One region of the Caballeronia sp. LjRoot34 genome, then DNA from elsewhere that is predicted to be linked to it. Evidence: predicted binding sites of a transcription regulator. Region 1 holds the regulator's gene; the other holds the start of a gene.
The links. Region 1 encodes LexA, which represses DNA repair genes until DNA is damaged. Its sites were predicted from a motif close to ACTGTATNNNNATACAGT; they were not measured.
Positions count from the first base shown of each region.

Region 2: a site for LexA is predicted at 2,101-2,118, ahead of imuA (translesion DNA synthesis-associated protein ImuA). Genes of this name have one in related genera too.

Region 1 covers NZ_CAXUSB020000001.1:1,595,074-1,601,041, reverse strand. Annotated here, with positions in the region: gene ACSQ36_RS07100 (sulfate/molybdate ABC transporter ATP-binding protein) at 1-276, opposite strand, end outside; gene cysW (sulfate ABC transporter permease subunit CysW) at 292-1,221, opposite strand; gene cysT (sulfate ABC transporter permease subunit CysT) at 1,218-2,114, opposite strand; gene ACSQ36_RS07085 (sulfate ABC transporter substrate-binding protein) at 2,283-3,332, opposite strand; gene lexA (transcriptional repressor LexA) at 3,628-4,284, shown strand; gene ACSQ36_RS07075 (hypothetical protein) at 4,489-4,875, shown strand; gene ACSQ36_RS07070 (DUF2939 domain-containing protein) at 5,008-5,616, shown strand; gene ACSQ36_RS07065 (universal stress protein) at 5,757-5,968, opposite strand, start outside.
Region 2 covers NZ_CAXUSB020000001.1:3,657,368-3,663,335, reverse strand. Annotated here, with positions in the region: gene ACSQ36_RS16390 (DUF72 domain-containing protein) at 74-982, opposite strand; gene ACSQ36_RS16385 (hypothetical protein) at 1,010-1,228, opposite strand; gene imuA (translesion DNA synthesis-associated protein ImuA) at 1,378-2,085, opposite strand; gene ACSQ36_RS16375 (DUF2934 domain-containing protein) at 2,454-2,807, shown strand; gene ACSQ36_RS16370 (hypothetical protein) at 3,744-3,890, opposite strand; gene ACSQ36_RS16365 (chemotaxis protein CheB) at 5,065-5,968, shown strand, end outside.

The sequences.
Region 1 (5,968 bases):
GAACACGGTCATGTGACGGAACAGCGCGTAATGCTGGAACACGAAACCGACCTGCCGTTCCCGCGCACCCACGGCCGCCACGTCCTCGCCGTTCAGCACGACCGAACCGGCGTCCGCGTATTCCAGCCCCGCGATCACGCGCAGCAGCGTGGTCTTGCCACAGCCCGACGGTCCGAGCAGCGCGACGAGTTCGCCCGACGGGAAGTCGAGCGAGACGTTGTCCAGCGCGACGAAATCGCCGAAGCGTTTCTGCAAATTGCGAACAATGATGCTCATGGTGATTTTCGCCTTCTAGTTCTGGAGTGACGCGACCGGCAACTCAGCGGGTTGCGCCTGCACTGCTTCAATCGATTGCGACATGCGGCGCTCGGCAAGCAGCTTCAGGCCGAGCGTGACGAGCGCGAGCAGCGCAAGCAGCGACGCCACGGCGAACGCCGCCGAAAAGTTGTATTCGTTGTAGAGAATTTCTACATGCAGCGGCATGGTGTCGGTTTGTCCGCGAATATGGCCCGATACCACCGATACCGCGCCGAACTCGCCCATCGCACGTGCATTGCAGAGAATCACGCCATACAGCAAACCCCATTTCACGTTCGGCAGCGTCACGCGGCGGAAGATCTGCCAGCCCGACGCGCCGAGTACATGCGCGGCTTCTTCTTCGTCGTTGCCTTGCGCCTGCATCAGCGGGATCAGCTCGCGTGCGACAAAGGGGAACGTGACGAAGATAGTGGCGAGCACAATGCCGGGCACCGCGAAGATGATCTGCACGTCGTGGTCGATGAGCCAGGGACCGAACCAGCCTTGCGCGCCGAACATCAGCACGTAGATCAGGCCCGAGACGACCGGTGACACCGAAAACGGCAAGTCGATCAGCGTCGTGAGGAAGGCTTTGCCGCGGAATTCGAACTTCGCGATAGACCAGGACGCCGTCAACCCGAACACCACGTTCAGCGGCACCGCAATCGCGGCGACGATCAGCGTGAGCTTGATCGCGGACCACGCGTCGGGGTCCTTCAGCGAATCGAAGTAATAGTCCACGCCCTTCGCGAACGCTTGTGCAAACACGGCGGCGAGCGGCACCACAAGAAACAGCGCCAGGAAAATCAGCGCGATGGCCGTCAGGATCCAGCGCACGACACGGGGTTCGGTAACCGGATCAAGCTTGTGCTCAGTCACACGGGCCGTGGTCACATCCACAGTTTTCTGTTTGACGGCGCTCATGCTTTCGCCCCGTCGATATGCAATGCACCGGCCGAAGCAGGCGCAGGACCTGCGCCACCGCGGCTCGTGCGCCGTTGCAGGAACCATTGCAGCGTGTTGATCAGCAGCAGCATCAGGAACGATACACACAGCATCACCACGGCGATCGCGGTCGCCCCGGCGTAGTCGTATTGTTCGAGCTTCGTGATGATCAGCAGCGACGTGATTTCGGACTTCATCGGCACATTACCTGCGATGAAAATCACCGACCCGTATTCGCCCAAGGCACGCGCAAACGCGAGCGCGAAGCCAGTCAGGATCGCGGGAAACAGCGACGGCAGCACCACGCGGCGAAACGTCAGCCAGCGCGTGGCGCCAAGGCACGCGGCCGCTTCTTCCTGCTCGCGTTCGAAATCTTCCAGCACGGGTTGTACGGTGCGCACGACGAACGGCAAGCCGATAAACGTCAGCGCCACGAGCACGCCCAACGGCGTAAACGCCACCTTGATCCCGAGGGGTGCGAGAAACTGGCCGATCCAGCCATTCGGCGCATAGACCGCGGCGAGCGCAATGCCGGCCACGGAAGTCGGCAATGCAAACGGCAGATCGACGACAGCATCCACCACGCGCTTGAACGGGAACGTGTAGCGCACGAGCACCCACGCCACGAGGAAACCGAACACGGCGTTGATCAGCGCGCCACCGAGGGCAGCGGTAAACGTCAGCCGATACGACGCCAGCACGCGCGGCGACGTGACGGCGCGCACGAACGTCGCCCAGTCGAGCGTGGCCGTCTTGGCGAAGGTCGCGGCAAGCGGAATCAGCACCACGAGGCTCAAATACGCCACCGTGATGCCGAGCGTTAGGCCGAAGCCCGGCAGTGCGCTGGGCTTGCGGAAAGTGAAAGTCGTCATGCGTGAATCATCCAGTTCCGCCGCGCCGCGGGGACGGCGCTTCGGGGTCGAGCTTCGGGTTGGTTTCATGGCCGTCTATGCGGCCATCGTGTTATTTCAGGCTTCTTTTACGACTACAGCACCGCGAGCGCATAAGCGCCGGCAGTGCTGCCCTTCATGCCGCCGTGCTTACTGCGGCTGATAGATCGAATCGAACACGCCGCCATCGGCGAAATGCGTCTTTTGTGCGTTGGTCCAGCCACCGAACGAGTCGTCGATGGTGTAGAGCTTGATCTTCGGGAACTGCTTCGTCAGCGCAGCGGGAACAGCGGTGGAGCGCGGCCGATAGAAGTTGCGTGCCGCGATTTCCTGGCCTTCCTCGCTATACAAATATTTGAGGTACGCCTCGGCCAGCTTGCGGTCGCCATGACGATCCACGACCTTGTCGACGACGGCCACCGGCGGCTCAGCCAGGATGCTCACCGACGGCACGACGATCTCGAATTTGTCCGAGCCAAATTCCTTCAGCGACAGGAACGCCTCGTTTTCCCACGCGATCAGCACGTCACCCTGCCCGCGCTGCACGAAGCTGGTGGTCGCGCCCCGCGCGCCCGAATCCAGCACGCCGGCGTTCTTATAGAGCTTGGTTACGAAGTCCTTGGCAGTCGTTGCGTTGCCGCCTGGCAGATGTTCTGCATAAGCCCACGCCGCGAGGTAATTCCAGCGCGCGCCGCCAGACGTCTTCGGATTCGGCGTCACGATAGAGACGTCCGGCTTGAGCAGATCCGGCCAGTCCTTGATCTGCTTCGGGTTGCCTTTGCGCACGAGGAACACGATCGTCGATGTATACGGCGACGCGTTGTCCGGCAAGCGCTTCTGCCAGTCCTGGCTAACCAGCCCCTTGGCTGCGAGCGCATCAATGTCATAGGCCAGCGCCAGCGTCACCACATCTGCCTGCAAACCGTCGAGAACCGAGCGAGCCTGACCGCCGGAGCCGCCGTGCGATTGCTTGAATGTGACGGTCTCTCCGGTTTCAGCCTTCCATTTCTTGCCGAAAGCCTGATTGAACTCCTGGTACAACTCACGCGTCGGGTCATACGACACGTTCAGGAACGACGTGTCGGCGTGCGCTTGCGCGATCATGCCCGCGGTCATCCCGGTCACCGACGCTGCCCCGATCACCGCCGTGGCAAACAGCTTCCTTGCACGTGCGCCCCACCTCGAATTCTGACTCCGCATTACCCCGTTCCCCGTCTTATGTGGTTTGAGCAGCCGAGTCTATCGACGAGCTTTCATTATTAAAAATAATTGTTATTCATTCTTTTAGATCAAAAAGTGCTAATGACGGCTGGAAGCGGCGTTGCGGCCATCAAACAGCCGTTGGAGCACCCTGTTTATAGGCTCTGTGTGGTTCTGACGACGTCGAACTTAAAGTAAAGCTTGAAAAGCGCCGAATACTGTATAAAACTACAGGCATCTGTTCATCCATACAGTGGACGACCAGCCATACAAGGGGCAAAAGCACGTGACCAAAATGAGCAAACTGACTGCGCGGCAGCAAGAGGTTTTCGAACTGATCCAGCGCGCGATCGAACGTACGGGGTTTCCGCCCACGCGCGCCGAGATCGCAGCCGAACTTGGTTTTAGCTCCGCTAATTCCGCCGAAGAGCATCTTCGGGCGCTGGCGCGTAAAGGGGTGATCGAACTGGCGGCGGGTTCATCGCGCGGCATTCGTTTGCTGACCAATGGCGGCCTCGACGAAGGGCCTCATCAGTTCACGTTGCCCCATGCCAGCATCATGCAATTGTCCTTGCCGCTGGTCGGGCGCGTGGCGGCCGGCAGTCCGATCCTCGCGCAGGAACACATCTCCAAGCATTACGCCTGCGACCCGGCGCTGTTCTCCAGCAAACCGGACTATCTGTTGAAGGTGCGCGGTCTTTCCATGCGCGACGCAGGGATCTTCGACGGTGATCTGCTCGCTGTGCAGAAGAAAAACGAGGCAAAGGACGGGCAGATCGTCGTGGCGCGACTTGGCGACGACGTCACGGTCAAACGGTGGAAACGTCGTCCAGATGGCGTTGAACTGATCGCTGAAAACCCTGATTACGAGAACATCTTCGTCGCGTCAGGCAGCGACGACTTTGCGCTGGAAGGTATTGCGGTCGGGTTGATTCGTTCCGGCGAGCTTTGATTTCTGCAAGGTTTTCAGCTTCTGCTTTGATGTCTGTTTGTTGATTTCTGATTTGCAGGGCGGCGGCGGGGTGTTCCGAGTATTCCGGGTGTTCCCGCCCCTAGCCGCACTGCGCTTGAATTCCGGCCCTATAAAGCGTGACGGACATCGCATTGGTGATGAACCGGTGCGCGTCCTATTGTCATCGGTCATCGGAGAAACATCATGGAACGATTCGCCCGGTTGTTTTCTGCTTCTTTTTTATCTGCATCGTTCGCGCCGACAGCACGTGCACCCCTGTCGTTTCGGCAATTCCGCGAGTTCGGCCGTTTGCGGCATCTGCGCTCGCTGATCTCCTGCAAGACCCCAAAGCCAGCAGACACCCCCGATCTCTTCGACGAACTGCCCGTCCTGCCCTCGCGGCAGCCGGCGTTCGCCCGGGTATCGCTGAGTGCATCGGTGCATACGCAGGCCGAGCAACGGGCGCCGGTGCGGGTGTATCGCGGTGAATCGCGGGTCATCATGGTCGGCAATATTGAAGCGGTGTCGCGCATGATCGACCGTTGTATCGACGAGGAGCGGGCCGGCGTTGAAGGCGGATTGCTCGCCTGATTTTTCGAAGCGATAAGATTCGCGGGGATAATTCTGGCGCCGGTGTGGTCCATCCAGGGGTTGAGGCTTCTTTGGCCTCTGCACTTGCATTCGAGCCGCATTCACCTCATCAGCCCAAAGGCGCCTTAGCGTATGTCCCTGTCCCGTACCAGCAAGTCCGTTGTTATTACGTTGTTGGTTGTTGTCGTCGTGGCAGTGCTCGGTGTGATCTATGCGTCGCCGTACATCGCGCTCGACCGGTTGAAACGCGCCGCCGACGCCCGTGACGCTCAAACTGTGAATCAGTACGTCGACTTTCCGCTGCTGCGTGAAAGCCTGAAGGACCAGGTCGGTCAGTTGTTGACCCGAAAAATCGACATACAGAAGAGCGGCAATCCGTTAGCGATGATCGGCGCCATGATTGGCGCGGCGCTAATCGGCCCGCTGGTCGATTCGTATGCAACGCCCGACGGCGTGGCGGCTATTCTCAATGGCATACCGCCACAGGGCGATCCGGGCGAGAAACCGCCAGTTCCGTCCGAGGCGAGCGGCGCTGTTGTCGCTACCCCGGGAGCCGCGCCCGTCGTAGCTTCACCGTCCGCACCGAAACCGCCGCCGCAAACCACGGCGGGGTATCGAAGTTTCGATACTTTCGCGGTGAATTACCAGCATGGAACCGGCGACGCACGCTATTCGGCCATTCTCCGGCGCTACGGGTTGTTCTCGTGGAAGCTGGTCGCAGTGGAGTTGAACGACGGCTAGGCTATCAGTGTTCCCGCAGCAATGGGACTGTCCGCCTAGTTGCTACTTGCTAGCTGGCCTTGCTGCTTGTGCTTGGCGACTTGCTGGCTGAAAGCGGCACCAGCTTAGCCGCTTTCAACCTCAGTAAACCCGTCGCAGCATCAAACACTGGCCTCGGCTTTCGCGGGCATCGCCGCATGCGCGGCGTCTTCCTGTTCCGCCGATGTACCCGTCGGCGACACCGCCACCAAAATGCTGCAAGACACCCGATCCATCAGCGGCGTGTTACCCGCGCCCATCCACCAGCGCGCAAGACCCGTGCGGCACCGATGTCCCACCACCACCAGATCCACCTGCAGGCTCTGCGCGAGTC
Region 2 (5,968 bases), 2.1 Mb from region 1:
ATGTCGGATTTACGGTGGAGACGAACGACGCCTCGTGGCCGCGCACTGCCTTTGCCGGCCATCGTCGAAACGATCATCGCGGGATCGCGTTCACGCCGAGAATGCTCATTAGAGTCTTCGCGTTACGCTGTCCTTGATCCTCGAAATTATTGTTCAGGACAACGTGCGTTTGATCTACCGCCCGCGAGATATCGAGGATCAGTGTCGCCAGCTCTGAAAGCTCTCCGTCGTTGTAGTCGTAGTTAAACCGCGATGACGCCGCAGACGCATCCTTGATATTCCAGGTCTCATGATTTCGGCCGTGCAAGCGAATGAGAGCAAGCCTTCCGTTCGTGACCTCCCAGACGGAAGGGATGCTGTTGGATGGCCCCTGTGGTTCATCCACGACGACGTTCACCAGGCCTCTATCCCGTTCAATCGCCAAAGTCGATGCGGCGCTCTCGGCCGCGAACCAACTCTTATGTCGAGACTCTGCTGCCACCGTGTGACCTTCCATCACGTCGGCGCAATGTTCGACATGTGCTCGACCCTCCTTGTTATTCACGATCCAAGGTGCGAACTGGAAGTGCACAGCGCCTAGCTTGCCGGCGTCTTTCAACGGCTGAAGGGCGTCCAGATACCGCCGCCAAAGCTCCTTCAGAACGTCACCCGGCGTATCTTTGTAGTACAGGTTTTTCTTATCGCTTGCTGGCAAGGCGGCCTGGATGTCTTTAGGAAGCTTTTTAGGGTCTATCTGGTGACCAGTGAACAGCCGAAACGCTTTGATATTGAAAATAAAGTCTTCCGGAGTACGGGCTGCCCACAGCGCGGAATTCGACGCGCTTGGCATCGCGTAATAGCTCGAGTCGACTTCAACGAGTGAAAATTGGGAAGCGTAAAACCGCAGCCTTGCTTCGGCACTGGTGCAGCCCGGCGGATAAAACCGCTTACACGCGATCAACGTAGGGTCCGTCCACGAGGCGGTTCCGACCTTTATGTTCACGTTGACACCTCCGATCCGTGCAAGCAGTCAAGCCCAGTTTTCATCACAAAAGGCGATGGCCCACGACCGCGCGCGATCGACAGCTTCTTGCGCCGTCAAACAACTTCCCAAGTCGCTCGCATGTTGCTCTCCTGCTATGTCTTGTCCCTCGACTTTTGCGCGCTGAAGCTTCGCCCGCGCTCGAAACCCGGTGGCGGTCACTTGCGGCGTCACATCGATTTGGACACTCTTGTAGCTGAATTTCACATTGCTCTCCGCGTTTCAAACTGCTCGGCTTCCGTGCCGCGATCGAGTCGTCCCGGCGCCGCGTCGACGCTCATAGAGCGGCGAGCAATTCTGCCTCACATGCTCGCTATTGTGCATCGCCGCGCCACGCGCGCTACTGCCTGCCGGGTTCAAGGCAGGACGTTCGCATCGACTAAGTCGTTGCCATATCCAAGGACTTCCCGCAGTTGGCTCCGGCGAGCGCGTGTGTGCGGACTGAGCAAGGCTGGCATCGGATCTGTTCGAATGACGATTGGTCCGGCCGCCGCGGGCCCCTTTCGCTTCACGATCTCGACCGACACGCCGTTTTCAGCCGGGCGAACGGCAAGGCGGAGCGTCGCCGGCGAGGAGTTCAACGCGTCCGCGACAGGGCGATGCAGGAAAAACAGCGTTTCCGCCGACTGAGCGGCCAACATCAGCCGCCGCAACGACTCGGACCGGATGTGTTGCTGCCAGAAAATCACGGCACCGAAGCTGCCAGCCCTCAATATCTGCTCCACAGACCATAGCGCGTCCGCCGTCGATTGTGGTTTGAGCCATATCAGTTTTTCAACGCCCACACCTTGGTAAGCAAAACCTGCTGACTGGGGAATTTGCGGCGGTTTCACTAGCGCGATCGGCCGCTTCAGCGACGCGAGCGCAGGCCGCAAAACGCGCATTTCGCCAATGCCGGTTCGCTGCACCAGCAGTTCAATGAGCGTACTGACTGGCCAACCACCTCCCGGCAATTCAGCGGACAGCGTCTCGTGCCCGATGTCGATCACCTGGCCGGCAGCACGCGCGAGTTGAGACCCTAGCCACAAGGACGGGTGGATATCTTCCAGTTTAGCGAGTCCCATTGTGCATCCCAAATACCTGTATATTTGTACAGTATGGTATGCATCTAGCACTGCGGGTAGGGGAGCTAATGGGCGTAAACTGGCGGCGCCACGGCACTTCCAACTGCCCGTTGCCTTGCTTTTGCTGATTGCGTTTTCGGACGAAGTCCATACCGTCACAAAGGCGAACGAGCGAAGATGACCAACCGCTACCGCCTCGGACCGTGCGACCCCGGCGTCGATTTGCTGTTGTAAGCCGGCGCGGACCCAAGTGGACTGTTCCCTGCCATCGACGCACGTGAAAATAGGCCCGACAATTGCTGAACAAGGGGCCAGTTCTCTACGGCAACGACTAGACATTGAAAGGGGGCACAAAGATGGCGGAGCGCTTGGTCGACGTTTTGGACCGCAGTGGAGTTGTGCTGCATACCTATCCGATTACACTGGGGGAGTTCGGCGACACCGCGGATGATGCCGCCTATGAAGCAAAGGCGTTGGAAGCAGCGGCGCACGGCCGCCTAGTACCCAACAATGAGCTACAAAGCTTGACCGCCAAAATCCACGTTAGTCGAAGCGGCCAGATGTCGTCTTACGGCGACAATGTGCAAGGCGATTCGGAAACAAAAGTGGGTCTCGAGCAAGCCGTTCGTGAACGCGCTTACGCGCTTTGGCAACGAGATGGAAGTCCTGCAGGGCGGGCCGACGAGTATTGGGAGCGAGTCATTAAGTTCCAGGCGCAGTAAGCGGTGGCTACAGTTGTTCGTTGACGATATGACCGATCGACGCCTGAAGCGCCCAGGAATGCATCAAACGCCTTCTTCGCGGCAGGCGGTCACGGCATTGGGTCCCCCAAACGAGTGCGAAACTCTGCCTTTTTCAGTTTCCGTGATGAGTTGGCGTGTAGGCAGGTGCTCGGGTGCAAACGTAGTTGCCGCGACTGTCGCTCAACGTGCGCGGCGAACTTCAATGTTTGTGGTCGACCCACGAAAACCCCCAGCCGACAGCGCAGCCGAAAGCCTCGTCTGCCGTGCCGAATAGCGCGAGTTCGCCAGAGGAGTGCTCTGTGGAATGAATGTCGAAACGGGAGTTCCCGTGTCGAGCGCGCACCACGGCGGATGCGATAAATCCGTTAAAAACGGTGCGTGCCCCAGGAACAATGCGAAAACCTTTGTAGTGCAGATGCATAAGCCCTCCAAAGATCCGTTTCGGTGTTTATCTTCTTAACGGTCGCCTCATTCTTCAGAGGTTGCGACGACGTGCACAGGCTAGTTTCGATCTAAGCCTGTGCACGCGTATGGCTGGACGCAAGCGGATGTGCTGAGTATTTTTTGCGATTGGGCCGCAGCACTGAGCACCGCGTCGGGCACTAACCGTGCAGACTTTGTTATACACGCATTTGTTCACCTGAGACGGCCTATCGAACGTGTGACTGCTCCGTCCGACCAGTCCTCGCTTATCGGCCAAGTGGACGCCGGACGAGCGTCACTCGAGGCCGTCTCCGGGATGGTGTACATCGCCCGTTGCGCTTCCTAGCTGGGCAATGCCTCAGCTAAGCTGTCGGCGTTAGGCAATCGATTAATAGCACACTCAATTCAATGGCGAAATTGGAAAAAAGACCGGGCCAGACCGCAAGAAACGCACGCCACAAAAAGGCGCTGTTTCTTCCCATGGATCGAGCCTCAATCGACCAGATAGCGCTGCGGTTTCGTATGGCGCTCGAGGCGTTGCGGCACGGCTCCGGCGACGTGAGCGCTGTGCGTTGCCTGGTGCAAGTCACGATACTCGCCGATTTCCTCGGAGAGGCCGGATACGGCGCGATGGATCACGACATTCTCCGTCGAGCGGAGGACGGTCTCGCGCGGACGTTGCAGCGAGGCAAAGAAACAGCCGATTGGACGATCGGGGAGCCCCTCGTTGAAGACTTGACGCAAGTTGTGAATGAGCACGACCGACAGTTGCGCGAAACCCGCCTATTTGCCATCGTCGAGGCGACCAATCGGCTGGAACGATGGATTCGCTCATGCAAGACGGAAGAAGACTTGTTTCGCCGACGAAGCGGGGGTCCTCCCGACGACGAGATCGCTCACCAAAGTAAGGCTAACTAACAGCCGGCTTCGCATCCACTAAAGACATCTTAAAAGTGATCGCCGGCGGCGCTGGCGCCGTGTCTGTCTTCGCGGTACCCGGCCACGTTCGGCAAATCGCCGAAGGCGAGCGAGCTGCAAGTAAGCTGAAGCGATTGAACAGCCGGGAAAAGCGCAGACGCAAGCGAATGCCTGGCGAAGTAGATGTCCGCCGACGCGGCCGATGAAAGATCGCTCAAAGGAAGTGAGAGGCTCTTGACGACCCTCAACAGCCGCTCAAAGTGGCGACTGGACCGTCCGCTGCCGAGCAAGAGGGGTCAGTCGTGGCTCATCACGAAAACCAAAATGTTCCGAAGAAAGTCAACCCGGACCGTCCGATTGGACCGGAGCAGAGAGCCAGTAGAATCGGCGGTTCTTGCCTACTTGATGGTTGACGTAAATCAAAACCTGCATGGACTGACTACAATAACTTCATCCAAAGCCGCGCGTCTGGATGACGAGAGCAGATTGGGTTTTCTCAAGCGACAAATGCGGGGAGGGGTCGGGGCGCGTCTGATCAAATGGCATGTAAGATGTGCCCTCATATCGGTCGTGGATCGCTTTACAGGCGACAGCGCTAATGAGTCTGGAGCTCGCAGGAACATTCCCGGGAAGCAACCGTACTCACACATTCAAGGATCGGCTCGGTTGTTTGGGCAGGTATATTGCCTGAAGCGGCCATCCATGGGGCCTTTCCAAGACTTACGCGATGCGCCAGGCAGCCTAAAATTAGATGAAGAAGCGCCTTCCAGCTGGCACGCAATTGCAAACTTGCGCAGCAATCAACGAGCACTACGAGCGATAACGGATGCTTGCTTGCAAGCATCGGCTGCATCACTTCAGCCTCCCGTCCGAGGCGCCCTTGGAACGAAATGTGATGTCAGAGATCTCCCGGCATAGTCCGGCGGCAGGACAACCAGCAACCAGTGACAGCCTATCATTGCCGGTCCGGGATCTCCGTAATTCGTCAGGGGCGTTTCTGGTTGTCGGCATAGGGGCATCGGCCGGCGGCCTTGATGCCTGTAGAAAGCTCGTGGATGCCCTGCCCGCACCTACCAGCATGGCCTTCATCCTGGTCCAGCATCTCGATCCAACCCACCAAAGCATGCTGGTGGAGTTGATCGCCAGCCACACCTCAATGACCGTGGTGCAGGCGGTGGACGGCATGTCGATTGAACGTGAACACCTCTACATCATTCCTCCCGGCGTTTATCTCGCTGTGGGCAATAACGCGCTACATCTCTCTCACCCTCAAGAGCGCCATGGCGCACGCCTGCCGTTCGATTTTTTGCTGCATTCGCTGGCCGAGGAATGTGGCGCGAGTGCTGTTGGCGTGGTCCTTTCGGGAACTGGTGCCGATGGCAGCATTGGGCTGAAAGTATTGAAAGAGAAAGGCGGCTACGTGATCGCTCAGGATCCTGACGAAGCCGAGTATGACGGCATGCCGCGAAGCGCAATCGCAACCGGAGTAGTAGATCTCGTGCTACCGGTGGCTGCGATTGCCGATGCGCTTATCAACCACGATCGGGGCGTGATGCTCACGCCAACGCAAAGCGATTCGATAGCGGTTGATACGCGGGGGGAACTAGATACTGGTCCACACGCATTGGACCGGGTCATTGAACTTCTCCGCACAAAAACCGTACACGATTTCACGCTTTACAAGCCGGGAACGCTGAAGCGTCGCATCGAGCGGCGCATGGCGATGGCTGGAGTGGTGAATGATGACATGGACCAGTATCTCAAAATGCTAGGAACCGACGCAGGTGAACTCGATCACC